DNA from 4 places in the Citricoccus sp. NPDC055426 genome. Region 1 is predicted to be linked to each of the others. Evidence: riboswitches for the same ligand, from Rfam matches in the RefSeq annotation. Region 1 holds a riboswitch; each other region holds the start of a gene.
What was found. Region 1 has a riboswitch for S-adenosylmethionine ahead of AB0K08_RS01395 (ABC transporter ATP-binding protein). Riboswitches for the same ligand answer to the same signal wherever they lie in the genome.
Positions count from the first base shown of each region.

Region 2: linked by a shared signal. The riboswitch ahead of AB0K08_RS06195 (acyl-CoA dehydrogenase) and the one ahead of AB0K08_RS01395 (ABC transporter ATP-binding protein) in region 1 are both predicted to bind S-adenosylmethionine.
Region 3: linked by a shared signal. The riboswitch ahead of AB0K08_RS04680 (PLP-dependent transferase) and the one ahead of AB0K08_RS01395 (ABC transporter ATP-binding protein) in region 1 are both predicted to bind S-adenosylmethionine.
Region 4: linked by a shared signal. The riboswitch ahead of AB0K08_RS02540 (flavin reductase family protein) and the one ahead of AB0K08_RS01395 (ABC transporter ATP-binding protein) in region 1 are both predicted to bind S-adenosylmethionine.

Region 1 is NZ_JBFARZ010000001.1:299,509-301,698, reverse strand. It holds gene AB0K08_RS01400 (acyl-CoA dehydrogenase family protein) at 1-265, opposite strand, end outside; SAM riboswitch class I at 270-363, opposite strand; SAM riboswitch class I at 642-735, shown strand; gene AB0K08_RS01395 (ABC transporter ATP-binding protein) at 746-1,624, shown strand; gene AB0K08_RS01390 (aliphatic sulfonate ABC transporter substrate-binding protein) at 1,729-2,190, shown strand, end outside.
Region 2 is NZ_JBFARZ010000003.1:87,510-89,699, forward strand. It holds gene AB0K08_RS06195 (acyl-CoA dehydrogenase) at 1-997, opposite strand, end outside; SAM riboswitch class IV at 1,060-1,174, opposite strand; gene AB0K08_RS06200 (MmcQ/YjbR family DNA-binding protein) at 1,334-1,801, opposite strand; gene AB0K08_RS06205 (queuosine precursor transporter) at 1,913-2,190, opposite strand, start outside.
Region 3 is NZ_JBFARZ010000002.1:179,758-181,947, forward strand. It holds gene AB0K08_RS04680 (PLP-dependent transferase) at 1-1,146, opposite strand, end outside; SAM riboswitch class IV at 1,221-1,335, opposite strand; gene AB0K08_RS04685 (VOC family protein) at 1,540-2,190, shown strand, end outside.
Region 4 is NZ_JBFARZ010000001.1:556,593-558,782, reverse strand. It holds gene hisD (histidinol dehydrogenase) at 1-725, shown strand, start outside; SAM riboswitch class IV at 799-918, shown strand; gene AB0K08_RS02540 (flavin reductase family protein) at 992-1,549, shown strand; gene AB0K08_RS02535 (RNA-binding S4 domain-containing protein) at 1,582-1,971, shown strand; gene AB0K08_RS02530 (aldo/keto reductase family protein) at 1,981-2,190, shown strand, end outside.

The DNA of each region.
Region 1 (2,190 bases):
GCTGGACGAAGCTGAGGTGGCTGCGCACCAGGTGAGCGGTGTTGGCGTCCTCGGCGGCGAGGTCCATCAGCAGCCGGTAGGTGTCCTCCTGGCCGGCCCCCGCTCCCCCGGATCCCACCGGCACGGACAGTGTCCCCAGGCCCTGCGCCCGGAGCATCTCGAATGCCGCGAAGGGCAGGTGCCGGCCGGACTCCCGGGCGACCTCGCCCTGGCCCACCTCGTCGAAGGCGGGGGCGAAGCGGGCGGCGAGGGACTCGTAACTCATGGGAACTCCATCGGTCCTGGCGGTAGCACCCTGGCCCCGGTTCGGGCGGGTTGCTGCGGCGTCGTCGAGCCAGATCTCTCGGCCGCTCTGGATGGTGGTCCCCTCCATCAAGCCGGGTGGGGCGGCCTGCTGTCAAATGCCTCGGAGGCGGTGCGCCGTCCACCCCTCCTGCTCCACCCCCCCTTGCGTTTTGAGGGCAAACCCAACCGGTGCGCATTGCACTCGAAACGCCGGGGCGCCAGGGGGGCGTCATGGGGCGTCACATTCGGCCGGTTCGGAGGCCCCCGGCCGCTCGAGGGGTCCCTGCTGGCTCTGCGCGTCTGGAGATGACGTCCGGTTTCGACGCGGGCCCGGGCACCGCACACACTGGATCCCGTAACCATCCAGAGCGGCTGAGAGATCTGGCTCGACGACGCCGCAGCAACCTCCCACACCGACCGGGAAGGTGCTCACGCCAGGACCGATGGAGAGTGATGCACCATGACCACCCTGGCCGAGACGTCGACGGGGCCGCGCGCCGGGACCCCCGCGTCCCCCGCCGCAGCCGCTGGCGGAGTTTCCCCGGAGCACGGGGCCGCCCGCAGTCTCGAGGTCAGGTTCCACGGGGTGGGCCGCGCCTTCCCCGCGGCCGGCGGCGAACGGGCCGTCCTGCGGGACATCACCCTGACGGTGCGCCCCGGCGAGGTCCTGGCCATCATCGGCGCCTCGGGCTGCGGCAAGTCCACGCTGCTGCGCGCCGTGGGCGGACTGGACACCGGCAGCACGGGCGAGATCCTGCTCGGCGGTTCCCCCGCCCGCGCCTACGACTCCCGCACCGCCGTGGGGTTCCAGGAACCGCGGCTGATGCCCTGGCGGACCATCCACCAGAACGTGGCCCTCGGCCTGCCCCCGGGCACTGGCCGCACCGAGGGCCGCGAGCGGGTGGACCAGCTCCTGGAGCTGGTCGGCCTGGCGGACCACTCCCGCCACCGGCCCCGCGAGGTGTCCGGCGGCATGGCCCAGCGGACCTCACTCGCCCGAGCGCTGGCCCGCCGGCCCGGGGTCCTGCTCCTGGATGAGCCCTTCGGGGCCCTCGACGCGCTGACCCGGCTGAAGATGCAGGATCTCCTCCTGGACATCCACGCCGCCACCCCCACCACCGTCCTGCTGGTCACCCATGACGTGGACGAGGCCCTGCAGCTGGCCGACCGCATCCTGCTGCTCGGCCAGGACCCCGCCCCCGGGGCGGCGCCCGGCGCCACCGCCCGGTCCGTGGTCACCGTGCCCGGCAGCCGTCCCCGGGACCGCGGCTCCGCCGCCCTGGCAGAACTCCGCTCCGAGCTGCTCGGCGGCCTCGGCGTGGACTCCCACCGGCATTAGCCCGCCCGGGCCGGCCTGTCGGTCGGTCTGGGCCCGCCCACTCACCCTGTCCGCGCCGCATCCCTGCAGGCGCGGGACGCATCGCACCCTCGAAAGGCACCACCATGCGCTCACGCATCACCCTGTCCGCGGCCACCCTGGCCGCCGCCGCCCTCGTCCTGACCGGCTGCGTGGCCGGCGAAGGCTCCGGCGGGGCCGCTGAAGCCGGCGCCGCCAGCGACTCCGCCGGCCAGGGCGGCGAGCTGAACATCGACTTCGCCACCTACAACCCGCTCTCCCTCGTCATCAAGGAGAAGGGCTGGCTCGAGGAGGAGCTCTCGGACGAGGGTGTCACCGTGAACTGGCTCCAGTCCGCCGGCTCCAACAAGGCCAATGAGGCCCTGCGCGCCGAGGCGATCGACGTGGGCTCCACCGCCGGTTCGGCCGCCCTGCTCAGCCGCGCCAACGGCACGCCGATCAAGACCATCAGCCTCTACTCCCAGCCCGAGTGGTCCGCGCTGGTCACCACAGCGGGCTCGGACATCACCGAGGTCACGGACCTCGTCGGCCGGTCCGTGGCCGCCACC
Region 2 (2,190 bases), on a different contig from region 1:
CGGCGGCGACCTTGGCGGAGACCGCGCCGATGACCTGGTGCACCAGCGGGTCCTCCGCCGGTGTCTCCGCCGCGGCGTGGTCATAGGTACGACGCCGGCCCCTCACGAAGGCGGTGATCTCGCCCAGGGCGGTGGTCCCGATCCCGGCCTGGGTGGCCGTCAGCACAAGCCACAGCACCGTGTACGCCAGGACCCCGGTGGGCACGTTGAACTCCTGGGTGCGCTGGGCCTGCACGGGGACATGGTCCAGCGTCGTGGTGCCGGAGGCGGTGAGCCGCTGGCCGAAGCCGTTCCAGTCGTCGATCCGCTGCACGCCGGGATCCCGGGCGTCGATGATCGCGAACACCGGGCCGTCCTCCTCGAAACCGGGCTTAATGGCCGAGACCAGCAGGTAGTCGGCGAAGACCGCCCCGGTGGAGTAGAACTTGTCCCCGGTGAGCCGGGCCACCTCGGTGGTGCCGGTGGCGGCGGCCGCCTGCACGGTGTCCGGGTCCGCGTCGATCCAGTGCACGGGGCGCTGGCCGGCGGACGGCGGCAGCTCCACCAGGGCGTTGCCGAAGATCCGGCCCGCTGCCACCTCGGCCAGCCACCACTCGGAGACCGCGCCCTGGGACTCGTTCTCGTGCTGCTCGGTGAACATGAAGTGCCCGTGCAGGGCCTGCGGCAGGTTGGGGTCCGCGGCGGCCAGGTCCACCAGCAGCTCGGCCAGCTGGGGCAGGCTTGCCCCGATGCCTCCGTACTGCCGGCCCAGGCGGACCCGAGTGAAGCCCGCGCCGCGCAGGTACTCGATGGCCGCGAACGCCAGCTCGTGGTCCAGCTCGCGCTGGGCGGTGCCCGCGGCGACGGCCGCGAAGACCGGGGCGAAATGTGCGGTGAGCTGGGCGTCCGTCGGTCCGGAGGCGGCGGTGGCCGCGCGCAGGTCCTCGAACGTGGGCAACTGGCCGGCGGGGCCGGCGTCGGGGGTGGTGGTGGTGTTGGTTTGAGTGCTGTCCGGCATGGGTGGTCCCTGTCATCCATGGCACACCGGAGACGCGCGATGCGGGGCATGCGGTTGCGGTGATGCCGTACTTGCCCCGCGGCGGTCCCCGGGGGCCGAATCATCACCTGGAGCACCCCACTACGGTGAGAGGGTTGCCGTCCGGCCAGCCAGGGCTTCGCACCGGATCTCGTGATTCCGAGGTCAACACTAGGGAGGCGGTCCGGGCCTGCCAACCATGTCGTCATGAACCGTTCTGCGCCGTCATCTTCCGGCCCCGATCCGCCACGTCGGGGCCGGAGCGGCCCCAACCGCTCCTGTGTGACGGGGGATGACGGGCCCGATCAGGCCCAGCGTTCAGGCGTCGAGCGCCCTCACGCAGCGGGCCGGGGCGGTCAGCCGGTAGCTGGCCTCCAGCCATTCGGCGACCTCGGCCCAGCCTTCGTCGTCATCATCGGCGCCCGGGTCGAGGGCCGAGAGGTCGATGGCGAACCACCCGCTCGCGCCCAGGTAGGCCGGGCGGAAGGCGCGGGGATCCTGCTCCAGGAAGTCGAGGTCGGAGCCCTCGGGCTTGATGACCAGGGCGCGGGGATACTGCAGGTAGCCCTCCCAGTCCCCGCTCCGGCGGCCGCCGGGTGGCAGCGGGGTGTCGCCCCCTGCGGCCGCCGCCTTCACCGAGGTCCCGTAGTACGCGAAGACCGTGGTGGTGAAGAACGCCGGCCGACCGTGGGAGACCTTCATCTGCGCCTCGGGGAGGTCCAGCGCCACGGCGCGGACGCGCTGGAAGTGGAGGTCGCCGTCGTCGTACATCTTTGGGTGGGCCATGCGCATCAGTGTCACGGCCCGCGGCGTCCGATGAAAGCCCCTGTTCCCGGGGCACGGGGTGACCAGACCGCGTCACGTCGGTGGGGGTGAGGTCACTGTGCGCCCAGGGGGTCAGGCGGAGTAGGCGGGTTCGGCCCTCTTGACCCGGCCGATGACCCACATGGTCACCGGGGAGAGCACGATCTCCACCACGGACTTGAAGACGAAGCCCACGAGCACGTAGTTGAGGAAGGTCGGGACGTCGGTGATGCCGATGACGCCGGCGGCGATGGAGCAGAAGACGAGCGTGTCCAGAAACTCGCCCACCAGGGTGGAGGCTGCGAGCCGGCCGAAGAGCAGGCGTTCACCGGAGCGCCGCTTCATCCGGACCATGAGCCAGGAGTTGGCCA
Region 3 (2,190 bases), on a different contig from region 1:
TGCGTCCACGAACCGGGCCCCGGCCTCGCGTCCGCCGACGATCTCGAAGGACACGAACCCGGCAGGACCCTTCGGCAGATACTGCTTCGCCCGCTCGTGCCAGGGGCTGGAGGGCAGTCCGGGGAAGATGACGGACTCGGCCAGGGCGTGGCCGTCCAGGTACTCGGCCACCCGGCGGGCGTTGGAGACATGGCGCTCCATACGCAGGGACAGGGTCTCCAGGCCCAGGTTGAGCAGGAACGCGTTGAACGGGCTGATGGCGCTGCCGAAGTCCCGCAGCAGCTGCACCCGGGCCTTCAGCACGAAGGCGAGGTTGGCGCCGAGGATGCCGTCCACCCCGAGGTCGCGGGCGAAGACGAGGCCGTTGTAGGACTCGTCCGGGGAGTTGAAGCCCGGGTACCGCTCCGGCTGGGCGGCGAAGTCGAAGGTGCCGCCGTCCACGATCACCCCGGCCATGGCGGCCGCGTGGCCGCCGAGGTACTTGGTGGCCGAGTGCACCACGATGTCCGCGCCGTGCTCGATCGGGCGCAGCAGGTACGGGGTGGCCAGGGTGTTGTCCACGATCAGCGGGAGGCCGGCGGCGTGGGCGGCGTCCGCCACGGCGCGGACGCCCAGCACGTCACCGCGGGGGTTGCCCAGGGTCTCGGCGAAGAAGGCCTTGGTGTTCTCCTGCACGGCCCCCGCCCATTCCTCCAGGTTGTCCGGATCCTGCACGAACGTGGTGGTCACCCCGATCTTGGCCAGGGTGTGCTTGAAGAGGTTCTGGGTGCCGCCGTAGAGCGAGGCGGAGACCACCACGTGGTCACCGGCTCCGGCGAGGTTGAGGATGGAGAAGGTGGTGGCGGACTGGCCCGAGGCGAGCAGCAGGGCACCCACGCCGCCCTCGAGGGCGGCGATCTTGCCCTCCACGGCCTCCTGGGTGGGGTTGCCGATGCGCGTGTAGATCGGACCCAGATCCTTCAGGGCGAACCGGTCCGCGGCGACCTCGGCGGAGGGGAAGTCGAAGGAATTGGACTGGACGATCGGCAGCACGGTGGCGCCGTAGGGGTTCTCCTCGGGGATGCCGGCGTGGATCTGCCGGGTCTCGAAGCCCCAGGCGCCGGGATCGGTGGAGTCCGTGGCCGGGGTGGTGGGGGTGTCAGTCAAGTGACGGCTCCTGTCAGTCCAGGGCCACCCGCGGGTGCCAGCGGGCGTGATCCGTCAACCCGCTGCGCCGTGGTGGCCCGCGCTTGCAGATGCCGGTCGGCACCCGCCTGGTCCTCACCCGGGGCACCCCACCGCGAGCTGGAGGGTTGCCGGCCAGCAAGCCGGGGCTTGATGCTGGCACTCATGACCTGCCTCCAGTGTGCCAGATCGGTCCGGACGATTCATCCCCCGGCGCCGCAGGGGGGTCGCAGAGGGACACAGAGTCGGGACGGAGGCGAAGCGGAGGTGGAGCCGAGATGAAGGCGGGACGAAACCGCGCGGAGACCTGTGAGGTGCACCACATTTCAAGTGAGGTTAACCTAACCGGTCCGGGGTCCACAAAAGTGCGACGATATGCGCATGATGCGCTTGGATCACGTCTCGTACGCCGTTGGACCCGAAGAAGGCCTCGCCGCCACGGTGGCCCGTCTGGCCGATGCTCTCGGCATCGAGCGGGTCAAGGGTGGTGTGCACCCCCGCTTCGGCACCCGCAACGCGATCTTCCCGCTGCGCAACCGCCAGTACCTCGAGGTCGTCGAGGTCCTGGACCACCCCTCCTCGGACAAGGCACCGTTCGGACAGGCCGTCCGCGCCCGCTCCCAGATGGGCGGCGGCTGGATGGGCTGGTGCGTGGCCGTGGACGACCTCGCCCCGTTCGAGGAGCGCCTGGAGCGCCAGTCCGTGCCCGGCAACCGCAAGTTCCCGGACGGCCGCGAACTGACCTGGCGCCAGATCGGCATCAAGGGCCTCATCGCGGATCCGCAGGTGCCCTACCTGCTGCGCTGGGATGACGGCACCGAGGAGCTGCACCCCTCCCAGGCCGCCGAGCCGCAGGCCGAGCTGTCCTCGATCACCATCGCCGGCTCCCGGGACCGCGTGCGCGACTGGCTGGGGATGGACGATCCGAACGAGAAGGTCGGGGACCTCAACGTGGTCTTCGAGTCCCCCTCCGGCACCCCGGGTCTGCTCGAGGTCACCTTCGAGACCCCCCAGGGCACCGTCACG
Region 4 (2,190 bases), 260 kb from region 1:
TCGCCTACGGCGTGGCGGACGACGCCGGCGCGCGGCTGTGTGCCCCCGTGGACATGGTCACGGGGCCGGGCAACATCTTCGTGGCGGCCGCCAAGCGCGCCCTGCTCGGGACCATCGGCATCGACGCCGAGGCCGGGCCCACCGAGATCGCGGTCCTGGCCGACGGCACGGCCGACGCCCGCTGGGTGGCCGCGGACCTGATCAGCCAGGCGGAGCACGATCCGATGGCCGGCTCCGTGCTGATCACCACCTCCCCCGAGCTGGCCCGGGACGTGGCGGAGCAGGTCGAGGCACAGGTGCCCGGCTCCTTCCACGAGGAGCAGATCCGCCAGGCCCTGGGCGGCCCCCAGTCCGGGATCCTGCTGGTGGACACCCTGGACGAGGCGCTGGCCGTGGCGGACGCCTATGCCGCCGAGCACCTCGAGGTGCACACCGTGGACGCGCTGGCCACGGCCCGCCGGGTGAGCAACGCCGGCGCCGTGTTCGTGGGCCCGTACTCCCCGGTGCCGCTGGGCGACTACTCCTCCGGCTCCAACCACGTGCTCCCCACCGGCGGCTCCGCCCGGTACTCCTCCGGGCTGAACACCGTGAGCTTCCTGCGCCTGCAGCAGCTGATCCGCTACACGGAGACCGGCCTGAAGGACCTGGACGCCAACATCTCCGCCCTGTCCACGGCGGAGGGCCTGCCCGCCCACGGCGAGGCCGTCTCCCTCCGCTTCCGCTGAAGCAGGTCACGGGGGTTCACAGTTCGGAAAAACCTTTGACCGTCCCAGCCGGGCCTCGTTACTCTGGACACAGAATCACGAGTTCCCGCTGTTACAGCCCTGGCTTGCGGGACGGCAACCCTCTTCACGCAGTAGTGGGGTGCTCCAGGTGAGGATTCGGCCTACCGGATGCGCCGGCAGGCAAGTACCGCGTTTCTGCCGGTGCCGTTCGGAGTACTCTCCGCGGGCGCCGCGGGGCAGATCCGCCGTCGAACGGAGGACCGAACATGACCGCTCTGGCTACCCACGAACTGCACCCGACCGCCGCCCTGGACCGTGACCTCGACCGCGAGCTGTCCACCGAGACCCTGCGCGCCGCCTTCTCCCACTTCCCCTCCGGCGTGGCGGCCCTGGCCGGCGTGGCCCACGGTGTCAAGGAGGGGCTCGTGGCCTCGTCGTTCACCGTCGGGGTCTCCCTCGAGCCGGCCCTGGTGTCGGTCGCGGTGCAGAACACCTCCCGGACCTGGCCGCGGCTGAAGCAGGCGGAACGCATCGGGATCTCCATCCTCGGCGAGGGCCAGACCAGTGTGTGCCGCCAGCTGGCCTCCAAGGAGGGCGACCGCTTCGCCGGGCTGGACGTCCGCGCCACGGACCACGGCGCCCTGCTCCTGAACGGTGCCGCCCTGTGGCTGGACACCACCGTCTACGCCGAGCTGCCGGCCGGTGACCACACCATGGTCCTGCTCGAGGTCCACGGCGTGCATGACCACTCCTCCGAGCACGAGCCGATCGTGTTCCACCGCTCCGCGTTCCGCAACCTGCGCACCGCGGAGGGCAACCAGTAGCCGGACCAGTAGCCCCGGTAGACTCCACAGGCATGCCACAGCCCAGCGCCCCCGCCCAGGTCCGCCTGGACGCCTGGCTCTGGGGCGTGCGCATGTACAAGACACGCTCGGCGGCCACCGCCGCCTGCCGGGCCGGGCACGTCCGGCTGAACGGGCAGCCCACCAAGGCCTCACAGGCGGTGCGCCCCGGGGACACCATCCGGCTGCGCCAGCCCGGCCGGGAGCGCATCCTCGAGGTCACCGGTCTGCTGGCCAAACGCGTCGGCGCCCCGGAGGCCGTCCGCCACTACATCGACCACTCCCCCGAGCCCGTGCCCCGGGAGCTGATGGCCGTGCCGCGCCGGGACCGCGGGGCCGGACGCCCGACCAAGCGGGAGCGCCGGCAGCTGGACCAGCTCCGGCGGCGCACCGAGTCCGACTAGGGTGAATCCATGAAATTTCGATACCTCGGCAACAGCGGACTCAAGATCTCCGAGATCATCTACGGCAATTGGCTCACCCACGGCTCCCAGGTCGAGAACGAGACGGCGCACGCCTGCGTGAAGGAGGCCCTGGACCAGGGCATCACGAGCTTCGACACGGCGGATGTCTACGCGAACACCAAGGCCGAGTCCGTCCTCGGCGAGGCCCTGCAGGGTCAG